3 regions of the Arthrobacter sp. NicSoilB8 genome follow, and region 3 is predicted to be linked to each of the others. Evidence: riboswitches for the same ligand, from Rfam matches in the RefSeq annotation. Region 3 holds a riboswitch; each other region holds the start of a gene.

Region 1 (4,270 bases), 1.9 Mb from region 3:
GAAACGGACCGGCTCGCCGCCCTCGTCGCGGAAATCACCCGCCTCGGCGGCGACGCCGAAGAGACGGCCGACGGACTCATCATCCGCCCGGCCCGGCTGCACGGCGGCGTCGTGCACAGCTACGCCGACCACCGCATGGCCACCGCCGGCGCCATCCTCGGCCTTGCCGTGCCCGGCGTGGAAGTCGAGGATATCGGGACCACCGCCAAGACCATGCCCGATTTCCCGCAGCTCTGGGACGCCATGCTGGCCCAGGGAACCGCCGCAGACGAGGACACCGCCGGTGGCACGCAGCACTGACTCCTGGGACGAGTCCGACGTCCGGATCCGCCCCAACAAGAAGGGCACCCGGCCCCGCACCAAGGACCGGCCCAGCCACGACGACGCCGTCACCGGGCGCATCATCACCGTTGACCGCGGACGCTACACCGCCGTCGTCGGGGAAGGAACTGACGAGGAACGCAAGATCATCGCGGCGCGGGCCCGGGAACTGCGCCGCAATCCCGTGGTGGCCGGTGACTTCGTCTCCCTCGTCGGTGATGTCAGCGGCGAGCCGGACACCCTCGCGCGGCTGGTCAAGATCCAGGACCGCAAGACGCTGCTGCGCCGCAGCGCCGACGACACGGACCCGATCGAACGCGCCGTGGTGGCCAACGCAGACCAGCTCGTGGTCGTGGTCGCCGCGGCCAATCCGGAGCCCCGGACCGGTTTCATCGACCGAGCCCTGGTGGCGGCCTACGACGCCGGCATTGAGCCGCTGCTGCTGGTCACCAAGGCCGACGTCAAGGATCCCGCCGAACTGCTGTCCAATTACACGCACCTCGACTTCCCGGTCATCATCTCCAAGACGGCAGACTCTGCCGCGTCCGGCATCGACGCCCGCTCCGACGACGGGCTCTCGGCCCGGCTGGACAAGGACGCCGTGTCCCAGCTGCGCGGCTACCTCGACGGGAAGGTCACGGTCATGCTGGGCCACTCCGGCGTCGGCAAGTCCACCATGGTCAACGCCCTGACCGGGGCCGAGCGTGCCACGGGCGGCGTCAATGCCGTGACCGGCCGCGGCCGCCACACCTCCTCCTCCGCGCTGGCGCTCAAGGTCAACGACTCCCCGGCCGGAAGCTGGATCATCGACACCCCCGGCATTCGCTCCTTTGGCCTGGCCCACGTGGATCCGGACCGGATCCTCCGTTCGTTCCCCGATCTGGAACCGGGCACCGACGATTGCGAACGCGGCTGCAAACACGACGCCACCGCCGTCAACTGCGGCGTGGACGCCTGGGTCGCGGCCGGGCACGCGGGAGCCTCCGGACCCGCCCGCCTTGCGTCCCTGCGCCGGCTCCTGGGCACCGACCCGCGGCAGGAAGCACAGGAAACGAAAGAACTGGGTACCGTGTCCTAGGCGGTGCCGCTCCCCCGGCCCGCGGCGCAGCGCCGCGGCCTCCCGGCAGGCGGCCCGCTTTGCCGGTAGTTTGGAACCATGAGCCAAACCGCTTCGAGCTACAACGATGACCTGCGCCTTGCCCATGTACTGGCAGATTCCGTCGATTCCCAGACCATGAGCCGCTTCAAGGCGCTGGACCTTCGGATTGAAACGAAGCCCGACCTCACCCCGGTCACCGATGCCGACAAGTCCGCCGAAGAGGCCATCCGCGGCCAGCTCTCCCGGTCCCGTCCCCGCGACGCCGTCCTGGGCGAGGAATTCGGCAGCTCGGGCCACGGCTCCCGCCGCTGGATCATCGACCCGATCGACGGCACCAAGAACTTTGTCCGCGGCGTCCCGGTCTGGGCCACCCTGATCGCCCTCGTCGATGAGGGCGAGCCGGTGGTCGGCGTCGTCAGCGCGCCGGCACTGGGCAAGCGCTGGTGGGCGGCCAAAGGGGCAGGTGCCTACACGGGCCGTTCGCTGGCGGCCGCCACGCGGCTGAAGGTGTCCAACGTGTCCAGGCTCGAGGACGCGTCGCTGTCCTATTCCAGCCTCGGCGGCTGGAAGGAACGCGGGAACCTGGACGAGTTCCTGGGCCTCACCGAAGAGGTGTGGCGCACCCGTGCCTATGGCGACTTCTGGTCGTACTGTCTCGTGGCCGAGGGGGCGGTGGACATCGCCTGCGAGCCCGAGCTGAACCTCTACGACATGGCCGCCCTCGTGCCGATCGTGACCGAGGCCGGCGGCCGCTTCACCTCGCTCGAGGGCGAGGACGGGCCCTTCGGCGGCAACGCCCTCGCCACCAACTCGATCCTCCACTCGGAAGTCCTCAAGCGGCTCAACCCCGGACTCGACGACCTCCTGTAGGCACAACCCGGCTTAGGCTTCAACCGAAATCCGGCGCCGGCCGAACAAACTGCGGCGGCGGCCCCCATCCCGGGGCCGCCGCCGTTCTTTGTTCGGCCAGTGCGGGTTTTGCGCGCGTAACAATTCCCTTCACATTCGGCGGCCGCCTTTTCCCCGGCGGCGCCGATGTCCTACGCTCGATGCAGGTCACGAGTGCCAGCGCTAAACCCCGGTTTGCTGGCCGGCAACCCTCCAGTCGCGGTGGGGTGCCCCGGGTGACGACCTGGCCGGTCCGGAACGGACCCGGCAAGCGCGGACTCCCACGATGTGGGGTCCTGGTCGAGTGAGGTCCCATGACTACTGCCGTTTTTCCCACTGCCCCCGAATTCCACACGCGGTTTGCCGCCGCGGCCCGTCCGTTGGCCGCCGTCACCGGGGCCGAAATCCAGGCCCCGCTGATCCACGGCGGCCACGCCCGCTACGCCAACCTCGACTACGGCGCCTCGGCCCCGGCCCTGTCAGTCGTCTCGGCCTACCTGAACGAAATCCTGCCGTACTACGCGAGCGTCCACCGCGGCGCCGGCTACGCGTCGCAGATCAGCACCTCGGTCTACGAGAACTCCCGCGACATCGTCCGGGACTTCGTGGGCGGCCGACCGGACGATGCGGTGATCTTTACCCGCAACACCACCGATTCCTTGAACCTGCTGGCCGGCTGCCTGCCGTTCCTCGACGGCCGGCCCGCCGGAGAGGTCCTCTACCTCGACATCGAACACCACGCCAACCTCCTGCCCTGGCAGAATGTCCCGCACCGCAGCGTCGTGGCCGCCGCCACCCTCGCGGCCACCGTGGACCGCCTCCGGGACGAGCTCGCCCGCGGCGGCGTAAGCCTCCTGGCCGTCACCGGCGCCTCCAACGTCACCGGGGAAATCCTGCCCATCGCCGCCCTCGCCGCACTGGCGCACGAGTACGGCGCCAGGATCGTCGTCGACGCCGCGCAGCTGGCCCCGCACCGGCGGATCAACATTGCCGCGGACGACGTCGACTACCTCGCGTTCTCGGGGCACAAGCTGTACGCCCCCTTCGGCGCCGGCGTGCTGGTGGGGCGGACGGACTGGCTCGACGCCGGCACCCCGCACCTCGCGGGCGGCGGGGCCGTCAAGGATGCCCGGCTCGACTCCGTCAGCTGGACCACCGGACCGGCCCGGCACGAGGGCGGCTCGCCGAACGTGCTGGGTGCGGCCGCCCTGGCCCGTGCCACCCAGGTGATCGCGGCCCTGGACACGGAACAGTGGTACGCCCACGAGGACGCCATCCGGTCCTTCCTGGTCGAGGGTCTCCAAGGCATCGAGGGCGTGACCGTACACCAGATCTTTGCCGATTCCGCTCCCGCTTCTTCCCCCGGAGGTGCCCCCGGAGACGATCAGCCGGGCACCGGCACCATCGGAGTCGTGAACTTTTCCGTGGAAGGCTACGACGCCGGGCTGGTGGCCGCCTACCTGTCGGCCGAGCACGGCATCGGCCTGCGCGACGGCCGCTTCTGCGCCCATCCGCTGCTCAAGCGGCTCGGCCTGCCCGCCGGCTCCCTGCGGGCCAGCTTCGGTCTCGGCTCCCGTCTGGAGGATGCCGAGCGGCTCCTGGCCGGGCTGCGTCAGCTGCGGCAAACGGGGCTCGGCTGGGACTACGTCGTGGACGCCGGACGCTGGGTTCCGGCCAACGACACCCGGATCTACCCGCACTGGGCACCGAACACCCCCGGCACTGCCGGCGCCGCGCCCTGCACAGTGGACTAGGACTGCGGACTAGGGCTGTGGACTATTTGGCGCCTGCGGACAGCGGACCGGGGCCCGCGGGCCAGGGACCGCGGGCCGGGGACCGCGGGCCAGGGACCGTCAACCACGGCAGAATCCTGGCGCGGTCCGGTGCGGTAAATTCGAAAGGTAACTGAACCCGTCAGGACCTTTCAGAAGGAGATCGCACGTTGCACAGCGTGCCCAAAAT
Region 2 (4,270 bases), 1.8 Mb from region 3:
CCGGGACCTCCGAGACTAAGCTGTAGCCATGACCACTCCTGCCCCTGTTCCTGCGCCCGCGACCGTTCTGGTCTTCCTGGACCCGGCGTTCGACGGCGGCCGCGTTGCGGACGCGTCGAAGCCGCAGCTGATGGCCACGGACCTGGGCGCCACCCGCGGCGACGGCGTTTTTGAATCACTGCTGGCTGTGGGCGGCCGGCCGCGCAAGATCCAGGCGCACCTGACCCGGCTGGCCGGCTCCGCCCGCCTGCTGGAGCTGGACATTCCCGCCGAGGACGTCTGGCGCCGGGCCGTGGATACCGCCATCAGCGAGTACCGGCGCCAGGATCCTGCCGTGGCCGCGGCCGGCGGCACGGCCCGGGACGAGGTCGTGGTGAAGCTGCTCGTCACCCGCGGGCCGGAGGGCGCCGCCGCCCCCACCTGCTGGGTCCAGGCCTCCGCCCCCGCGGCCGCGGGCCGCCGCCAGCGCGAGACCGGAATCGACGTCATCCTGCTGGACCGCGGTTACGACAGCGAAGTCGGCGAGCGCGCCCCCTGGCTGCTGCTCGGCGCCAAGACCCTCTCCTACGCCGTGAACATGGCCGCGCTGCGCTACGCGCACCAGCATGGCGCCGACGACGTCATCTTCACGTCCGCGGACGGCCGGGTTCTGGAGGGGCCGACGTCGACCGTTCTGCTGGCGCACCTGGAAACCGTGGACGACGGTGCCGGCGGCGTCCGCACGATCCGGCGGCTCATCACGCCGCAGCTGGACAGCGGCATCCTGCCGGGCACCTCGCAGGGCGCCCTGTTCACCGCCGCCAAGGCGGCCGGCTGGGAGCTGGGCTATGGGCCGCTGGAGCCGAAAGACCTGCTGGATGCCGACGCCGTCTGGCTGATCTCCAGCATCCGGCTCCTGGCGCCCGTGAACCACATCGACGGCCAGGAAATCGGCACCCCGGAACTGCGCCGGCAGCTCACGGCCGAACTCAACGCCCTCTTCGCCACCATCGAATAGCAACGCGGGGTCACTTACGGCCCGTCCCGCCGCCCGACACGGGCCGTAAGTGACCCCGCGTTGGCGTTTGCTCAGCCCAGGGCATCCGCGGGAACTGCAGGGCACCGCCGGAAGGATGCCGGGTTGAACGCCGGGAGCATGAAGGTTGCCAGCACGGCATCGAGCAGTTCCGGTGCCCAGGTGCTGTTCTCGCCCAGAGTCGCGCAGACGCCCAGCACCACGGGGGTTCCGTCGGCGCGGCGGCGGATCTGGACCTGGACCGGCCCGGTCAGCCCCAGCGTGCGGACGGCGGCCAGGCCGAGCTTGCGCACATCCCTGGCCTCGGCCGCCGGAACCCTGCGGCTGACTTCGTCGCTGCCGGCACGTCCGTACGGGGTCTTCGTCTTCTCCAGGACCACGGCCACGGGCGCCATCGCGTTGCGGGCCGGGGTGCCGAACACCAGGGCCACGTAATCGGCGCCCGGGATGAACTCCTGGACCAGCTGACCGGCCGCCATGTTCTGCCAGCATACGGACGCGGTCCCGGCCAGCAGGTGGACAGCACGGGAGCCTTTGAAGACCCGCTGTTTGACCACGACGGGGCCGTTGAGGGCGGCGAGGGATGCCGGCGCGGCGGCGAGGTCGCCCGGTACCGCGAAGCGGGGCACCGGAATGCCCGCTGCCTGCAACGCCCAGGCCGTGAACAGGCGGTCGTTGGCGAGGGCCACCGCGGCGGGGTCGCCAACGATGATCCGCACGTCCTGGGCGAATCCGGCGCGGGCCGCGGCCAGGACCGGAAGTTCCGCGGTGAGGGTCGGAATGATGACGTTGATGGCTTCCCCGTCCACCAGCCGGCGAAGGTCCAGGACCATGTCCGGGTCCGTCGCCGGCAGGAGCCTGACCGCCGCCGCAGCGGGGCCGTCGTCGGCCTGACGGGTGTCGGCGCGGGCGTCGGAGCCGAGACAGGGGATGCCGCGGGCGGCGAGCTGGGCCGCGACGGCGCGGCCGGCGGCGCTTGCGATCCCGGTAACCAGTACACGCGGGCCCATCATTGCTCCATTCCGCCGTCACCTGCCGGGCCGCGGTTGCGGCTCCGGCCGTTTCCCGGCCGCCGATTCACAGACAATTTGACAGATGAAAAGCTTGATCGCCGTCACTTTCGTTCACAGACATCGTGATGCGCAGACAACGTGATGCATGAACTATGCGACACCGGCCGACGCATCGGTCCGGTCTCCCCAGTACACGGCGCAATGTCCCGGCGCGCACGAGTGGGCAGTACCCGAAACTGGAACCCGGCACTACTCGCCTCTCCGTCGCCTGCACCGCGCTCCCTCTGACCCCGGCCGTGGGGGTCCGGTTACGGAACATGACGACGGCGGCGGTGCGGGCCGGCGTCGTAGGTGTTACGTTTTTGGGGAGTAATGAGAACCGGTGCCAAGCCCTGACTGGCCGGTCGGCAACCCTCCCTTTCGCGGCGGGGTGCCTCAGGTGAATACTCGGCATATCGACCATTCGAGCTGCAAGCGTGAAAGAGGAGATCCGTCGTGCCCGACCCGTCCACCCCCGCTATACCCGACACAGCAGCCGCCCCCGGCACAGCCCCCGGTACGGCATCCGCCGGCGAGGAGAAGCTGGCCTACCGCCTGTTCACCGGCGCCGATGACCGCGCCTTCTGCGAGCGTGTGTCGACCGCCCTGGCCGAGGGCTATGTCCTGCACGGAAGCCCCGCCGCCACGTTCAACGGCAGCACGGTGATCGTGGCGCAGGCACTGGTCCTGCCGGCCGCGATTGCGAGCGCGGACGCCGCCGTGGCCAACGCCGTTGACGAGCTCGACACCGACGAGTTCGGCGCCGACCAGGCATTCGAGGGCCACGCATGAGCTACGCCGGAGACCTCAGCCCGCAGGAAGCGTGGGACAAGCTCGAAGCCGGAGCCATCCTGGTGGACGTCCGGACCGAGGGCGAATGGGCCCACATCGGCGTCCCGGACACTGCGCCGGCAGGCGGCAGCCGAAACGATCCGCTCTTCATCCAGTGGACCCTCGCCGGCGGCGTGCCGAACCCGCACTTCGTGGAACAGCTACAACAGCAGGCACCGGAGACCGCCGCCGTCGAACTTGTGTTCCTGTGCCGCTCCGGCGCCCGGTCGATCGCCGCAGCGACGGCCGCGACGGCCGCCGGCTACACCTCCTACAACGTCCTTGAGGGCTTCGAAGGCGAGACTGACCGGCTTGGCGAACGTACCGTCAACGGCTGGAAGAACCGCGGCCTGCCCACCAACCTCGGAAAGATTTAAGTGACTTTCAATCCCGACGCCGCCGGCTGGTCCGCCGACACCCAGGCCGTCCGTGGCGGCCTTGACCGCACCGGCTTCCAAGAAACCACCGAGCCGATCTTCCTCAACTCGGGCTTCGTCTACGAGTCCGCTGCCGCCGCCGAGCGCGCCTTCACCGGGGAGGACGAGCGCTTCGTCTACTCCCGCTACGGCAACCCGTCGGTCGCGACCTTCCAGGAGCGGCTCCGGCTGCTCGAGGGCACCGAGGCGTGTTTTGCGACCGCGTCGGGCATGTCCGCCGTCTTCACCGCCCTGGGCGCGCTGCTGGCGGCCGGCGACCGGGTCGTCGCCGCCCGCTCGCTCTTCGGCTCGTGCTTCGTGATCCTCAACGAGATCCTGCCGCGCTGGGGCGTCGAGACCGTCTTCGTCGACGGCCCGGACCTGGATCAGTGGCGGTCCGCGCTCTCGGAGCCGACGACGGCGGTCTTCTTCGAGTCGCCGTCGAACCCGATGCAGGAAATCGTGGACATCGCCGCCGTCAGCGAACTGGCGCATGCGGCAGGCGCCACAGTGGTGGTCGACAACGTCTTCGCCACCCCGCTCCTGCAGCGCTGCGGCGACCTCGGCGCGGACGTGATCGTCTACTCCGGCACCAAGCACATCGACGGCCAGGGACGCGTGCTCGGCGGCGCGATTCTGGGCACCAAGGAATTCATCGACGGGCCCGTCAAGCAGCTCATGCGGCACACCGGGCCTTCGCTCTCCGCCTTCAACGCCTGGGTCCTGACCAAGGGCCTGGAGACCATGGCCCTGCGCGTCAACCATTCCTCCGCCTCCGCCCTGCGGCTGGCCGAATGGCTCGAGGGACAGCCAGCGGTCAGCTGGGTAAAGTACCCGCTGCTGCCCTCCCACCCGCAGCACGAACTCGCGGTGAAGCAGATGAAGGCCGGCGGAACCGTGCTGACGCTGGAGCTGTCGCCCTCCCCCGGGCGCACCGCCAAGGAGGCCGCCTTCGC
Region 3 (4,270 bases):
GAAGCGCCGGACCAGCTTGTTGCCCTGGTGGTCGAGGTAGCTTTCCACCTGGTAGCGGCCGCGTCCGGCCAGCGACCCTGCCTCCAGGGGCGCCTCGGACTCCTGGGCGTTGCGGCCGAACCGGCCGTCGAGTTCGGCCGCGGAGCGGTAGGTGATGTGCGCGATGCGGCGGGCCAGGGCCAGCCCGGCCTCGGGTTCCGGGCCGCCGTAGTAGTCGCCGCCGTTGAAGTGCGGGTCCTGGCGGATGGCCAGGGTCTGGGCCTGCGCAAAGGCGATCTGTTCGGCGGTGCTGCTGGCGCCGACCGAAATCACGGCGCAGCGCCGGACCCGCCCCGGGTACGTGACGGCCCATTCCAGGGCGCGCGCGCCGCCGAGCGAGCCTCCCACGACCGCGTACCAGCTGCCGATGCCCAGGGCGTCGGCCAGGCGCGCCTCGGCGGCGGTGGTGTCCCGCAGCGTGACGAGCGGAAAGCGCGATCCCCAGGGGCGCCCGTCGGGGGCCGGAGTGGAAGGGCCCGTGGAGCCGTAGCAGCCGCCCAGGATGTTGATCGACACGACGAAGTATTTGTCCGTGTCCACGGGAGCACCGGGTCCGGCCAGCTGTTCCCACCAGCCGGGTTCCTCGCTGGCGCCGCGGGTCACATGGGTGTCCCCGGTCAGGGCATGTTCAATCAGGACGGCGTTGGAGGCATCCGCGTTCAGGGTTCCCCACGTCTCATAGGCGAGGACGACATCCGGCAGCGGGACCCCGGATTCGAGCTGCAGGTCACCGATCCGGACGTGCTGGACTGTCCCGTCCGGCACGCGGGACGCAATGCCGGCGGACGCACCGCCCGGGGCACTTCCGGCGGACGCACCGCCCGGGGCACTGCCGGCAGGAGTGCTGCCCGGGGCACTTCCGGCAGGAGTGCTGCCGGCGGTACCGGAATTTCGGGCTTGTTTGGTTTCGGGTTCACCGCTGCGGGTGACGGCAATCGTCATGTGAGGACCTAACTTCGCGCTTGCCTGCCGTCAGCTGACCGGCAGGCCAGGTCTTCACCCGGGGCACCCCGCCGCAAAAGGAGGGTTGCCGGCCAGCAAGCCGGGGCTGTCGCTGGCACTCATGACCTTGTACGAGTGTACGAAACAGGGTGCGGAAATGACGAAGATTGTGACTTCCATGTGACAGCCGGGCGCCGGCACTCCCCTTTCACGGACAGTGCCGGCGCCGTCGGCACACCTAGTCGCTCTTGGCCGCGCGGAATCCGGCGTCGAGGTCCGCGAGGATGTCGTCAATGTGTTCCAGGCCGACCGAGAGCCGCACCAGCCCCGGGGTCACGCCCGCCACGGCCTGCTGCTCGGCCGAGAGCTGGCTGTGGGTGGTCGACGCCGGGTGGATCACCAGGGATCGGACGTCGCCGATGTTCGCGACGTGCGAGTGCAGTTCGAGGGCATCGACGAACCGCTTGCCGGCCTCGGCTCCCCCGGCGATATTGAACGCGACGACGGCGCCGGTCCCCTTGGGCCCGTACTTGCGCCCGCGCTCGTACCACGGGCTGGACGGCAGCCCGGCGTAGGCGACCGATTCGACGTCGTCCCTGGCCTCCAGCCATTGCGCCACCTTGGTGGCGTTGGCCACGTGCCGCTCGACGCGCAGGCTGAGTGTCTCAATGCCCTGGGCGATGAGGAAGGCGTTGAACGGGGACACCGCCGAGCCGAGGTCGCGCAGGAGCTGGACGCGGGCCTTGAGGATGTAGGCGAGGTTGGCCCCCAGGGCGCCGTCCGCACCGAGGTCGCGGGCGTAGACCAGGCCGTTGTAGGTGGGATCCGGGGTGTTGAAGCCGGGGAACCGCCCGGGGTCCTTGCCGAAGTCGAAGTTGCCCGAATCCACGATCACCCCGGCGATCGCCGCGCCGTGGCCGCCGAGGTACTTGGTGGCGGAGTGAACCACGATGTCCGCGCCCCACTCGATGGGACGGATGAGGTAGGGGGTGGACAGGGTGTTGTCCACGATCAGGGGAACGCCGGCCTCATGGGCGACCTTGGAGATGCCCTCGATGTCGAGCACGTCCTGGCGGGGGTTGGAGACCACTTCTCCGAAGAACAGCTTGGTGTTGGGCTGGACGGCGTCCCGCCAGTGGTCCAGGTTGTCCGGGTCCGCAACGAAGGTCACGGAGATGCCGAACTTCTTCAGCGTGTGGGCGAGCAGGTTGTAGGTTCCGCCGTAGAGGCTGGGGCTGGCCACCACGTGGTCCCCGGCTTCGGCGACGTTGAGGATCGCGAAGGTTTCGGCGGCCTGGCCGGAGCTTAGCAGCAGGGCCGCGAGGCCGCCTTCAAGGCTGGCCACGCGCTGCTCCACGGCGTCCTGGGTGGGGTTGCCGATCCGGGTGTAGATGGGGGCGAGCTCGGCGAGCGCGAAGCGGTTCGCGGCGCTCTCGGCGCTGGGGAACACGAACGACGTCGTCTGGTAGATCGGGAGGGACCGCGCGCCGGTGGCGGAGTCCGCCTCCTGGCCGGCATGGATCTGGCGGGTTTCGAAGGACCAGGCAGTGGACATTGATGCTCCTCAAGGGACCGGGCACAGCACCGTCCAGGGCCATCGGCCCGGACCGGCACAGGCGCCGCGCTTGCCCTCCGGCGGGCGCCGGACGGCCGGGTCTTCACCCGGGGCACCCCACCGCGATACGAGGGTTGCCGGCCAGCAAGCCGGGGCTGTGCGCTGGCACTCATGACCTTGATTCAGTGTAGGAATGGCGGCAGGCCGCTGGATAGCTTTGTGACGAACATGAAGCGGACGGGCCCGTGTGCGGTGATGGCGCCGTCCGGAACGCCGCGGAAGGCGCGGCCATGACATCCTATGACGGTAAGGCAAGCCTAAGCTGAGAGCCGCATCACAAAGTGCCAAGATGATGGCATGCGCATGGATCACGTCTCTTACGCCTGTGAACACGATGGCTTGGCAGCCACCACTGAACGTATTGCGTCTGCCCTCGGCGTCGAAGCCGTGAAGGGTGGAGTGCACCCCCGTTTCGGGACACGCAACATGATTATCCCGCTCGCGGGACACAAGTACCTGGAAGTCGTAGAGGTACTGAACCACCCGGCGTCGGACAAGGCGCCCTTCGGACAGGCAGTCCGGGCCCGCTCCGAAGCCGGCGGCGGCTGGATGGGCTGGTGCGTCGAAGTGGACGACCTCGCCCCGTTCGAGGAGCGTCTCGGCCGCTCGGCCGTGAACGGCAACAGGAAGTTCCCCGACGGCCGCGAGCTGGTCTGGAAGCAGATCGGCATCCTCGGCCTTATCGCCGACCCCCAAGTGCCCTACATGCTCAAGTGGGAGGGCAACCCGGAGCTTCACCCCTCCAACGCCTACGCGAGCGATGTCAAGATGTCCGCGCTGACCATTGCCGGTTCGGCAGAGCGCGTGACGGAATGGCTGGGCGAACCGGTGGAGAAGCCGCTGGAGGACGTCGCGGTCAACTGGATCGCGCCGCACGGCACGCCCGGCATCCTCTCCGTCACCTTCGAGACCGCCTCCGGGGCAGTCACGATCTAACGCTCCACCTGCCCCACACTTCGGCCGCCATCTAAGGGTGCCAACGATGTCACCCTTAGATGGCGGCCGATATCTTTTTAAAGCCCGGATCTTTCAAAGCCCGGATCTTTTCAAAGCCCGGGTCACCGGCTCTCCGGGCCCAACAAGCAACGCGGGGTCACTTGCGGCCCGTCCAGGCGCTCCGGACGGGCCGCAAGTGACCCCGCGTTGCTTTGTGGGCGGCTCAGCCCAGGCCCACGGCCTTGCCGAACAGGCTGAACCCCACGAACGCGACGGTGTCCAGGATGGCGTGGGCGATCACGAGCGGCATCACGCGCTTGGTCCGGGTGTAGACGAGGGCGAAGACAACGCCCATCACGGCATTGCCGATGAACGGGCCGAACCCCTGGTACAGGTGGTAGCTGCCGCGGAGCAGGGCGCTGGCGGCGATCGCCGCCGGAGTGCTCCAGCCGAGCTTCCCGAGCCGGTCCAGCAGGTAGCCCACCACAATCACTTCCTCGACGATCCCGTGGCGGATCGCGGACAGGACCAGGACCGGCACGGTCCACCAGTACGCGTCCAGCGCGCTGGGGATGATCGTCGTCGTGATTCCCATGGCCCGGCCGGCGGCGTAGAGCCCCAGGGACGGAATGCCGATGGCCGCGGCCAGCCCCAGCCCCTGCAGGAGGTCCTTGCCGGGCCGGGCGAAATCGAAGCCTAGCTTTCGGAACGCCGAGGTCCCGCGCTCCCCGGCCGGCC

Evidence for each region. A riboswitch is a leader RNA that binds a small molecule or an ion and turns the genes downstream of it on or off. The one in region 3 is predicted to bind S-adenosylmethionine.
Region 1: linked by a shared signal. The riboswitch ahead of LDO15_RS15155 (aminotransferase class V-fold PLP-dependent enzyme) and the one ahead of LDO15_RS06545 (bifunctional o-acetylhomoserine/o-acetylserine sulfhydrylase) in region 3 are both predicted to bind S-adenosylmethionine.
Region 2: linked by a shared signal. The riboswitch ahead of LDO15_RS20775 (DUF1737 domain-containing protein) and the one ahead of LDO15_RS06545 (bifunctional o-acetylhomoserine/o-acetylserine sulfhydrylase) in region 3 are both predicted to bind S-adenosylmethionine.

The regions. Positions count from the first base shown of each region.
Region 1 is NZ_AP024655.1:3,358,067-3,362,336, forward strand. Features, by position in the region: gene aroA (3-phosphoshikimate 1-carboxyvinyltransferase) at 1-300, shown strand, start outside; gene LDO15_RS15145 (ribosome small subunit-dependent GTPase A) at 284-1,399, shown strand; gene hisN (histidinol-phosphatase) at 1,478-2,290, shown strand; SAM riboswitch class IV at 2,475-2,588, shown strand; gene LDO15_RS15155 (aminotransferase class V-fold PLP-dependent enzyme) at 2,623-4,062, shown strand; gene LDO15_RS15160 (class I SAM-dependent methyltransferase) at 4,269-4,270, shown strand, end outside.
Region 2 is NZ_AP024655.1:4,589,256-4,593,525, forward strand. Features, by position in the region: gene LDO15_RS20765 (aminodeoxychorismate lyase) at 29-997, shown strand; gene LDO15_RS20770 (hypothetical protein) at 1,069-2,028, opposite strand; SAM riboswitch class IV at 2,397-2,511, shown strand; gene LDO15_RS20775 (DUF1737 domain-containing protein) at 2,548-2,859, shown strand; gene LDO15_RS20780 (rhodanese-like domain-containing protein) at 2,856-3,275, shown strand; gene LDO15_RS20785 (O-succinylhomoserine sulfhydrylase) at 3,276-4,270, shown strand, end outside.
Region 3 is NZ_AP024655.1:1,471,281-1,475,550, reverse strand. Features, by position in the region: gene LDO15_RS06550 (homoserine O-acetyltransferase) at 1-981, opposite strand, end outside; SAM riboswitch class IV at 993-1,108, opposite strand; gene LDO15_RS06545 (bifunctional o-acetylhomoserine/o-acetylserine sulfhydrylase) at 1,220-2,536, opposite strand; SAM riboswitch class IV at 2,598-2,713, opposite strand; gene LDO15_RS06540 (VOC family protein) at 2,894-3,532, shown strand; gene LDO15_RS06535 (type II CAAX endopeptidase family protein) at 3,756-4,270, opposite strand, start outside.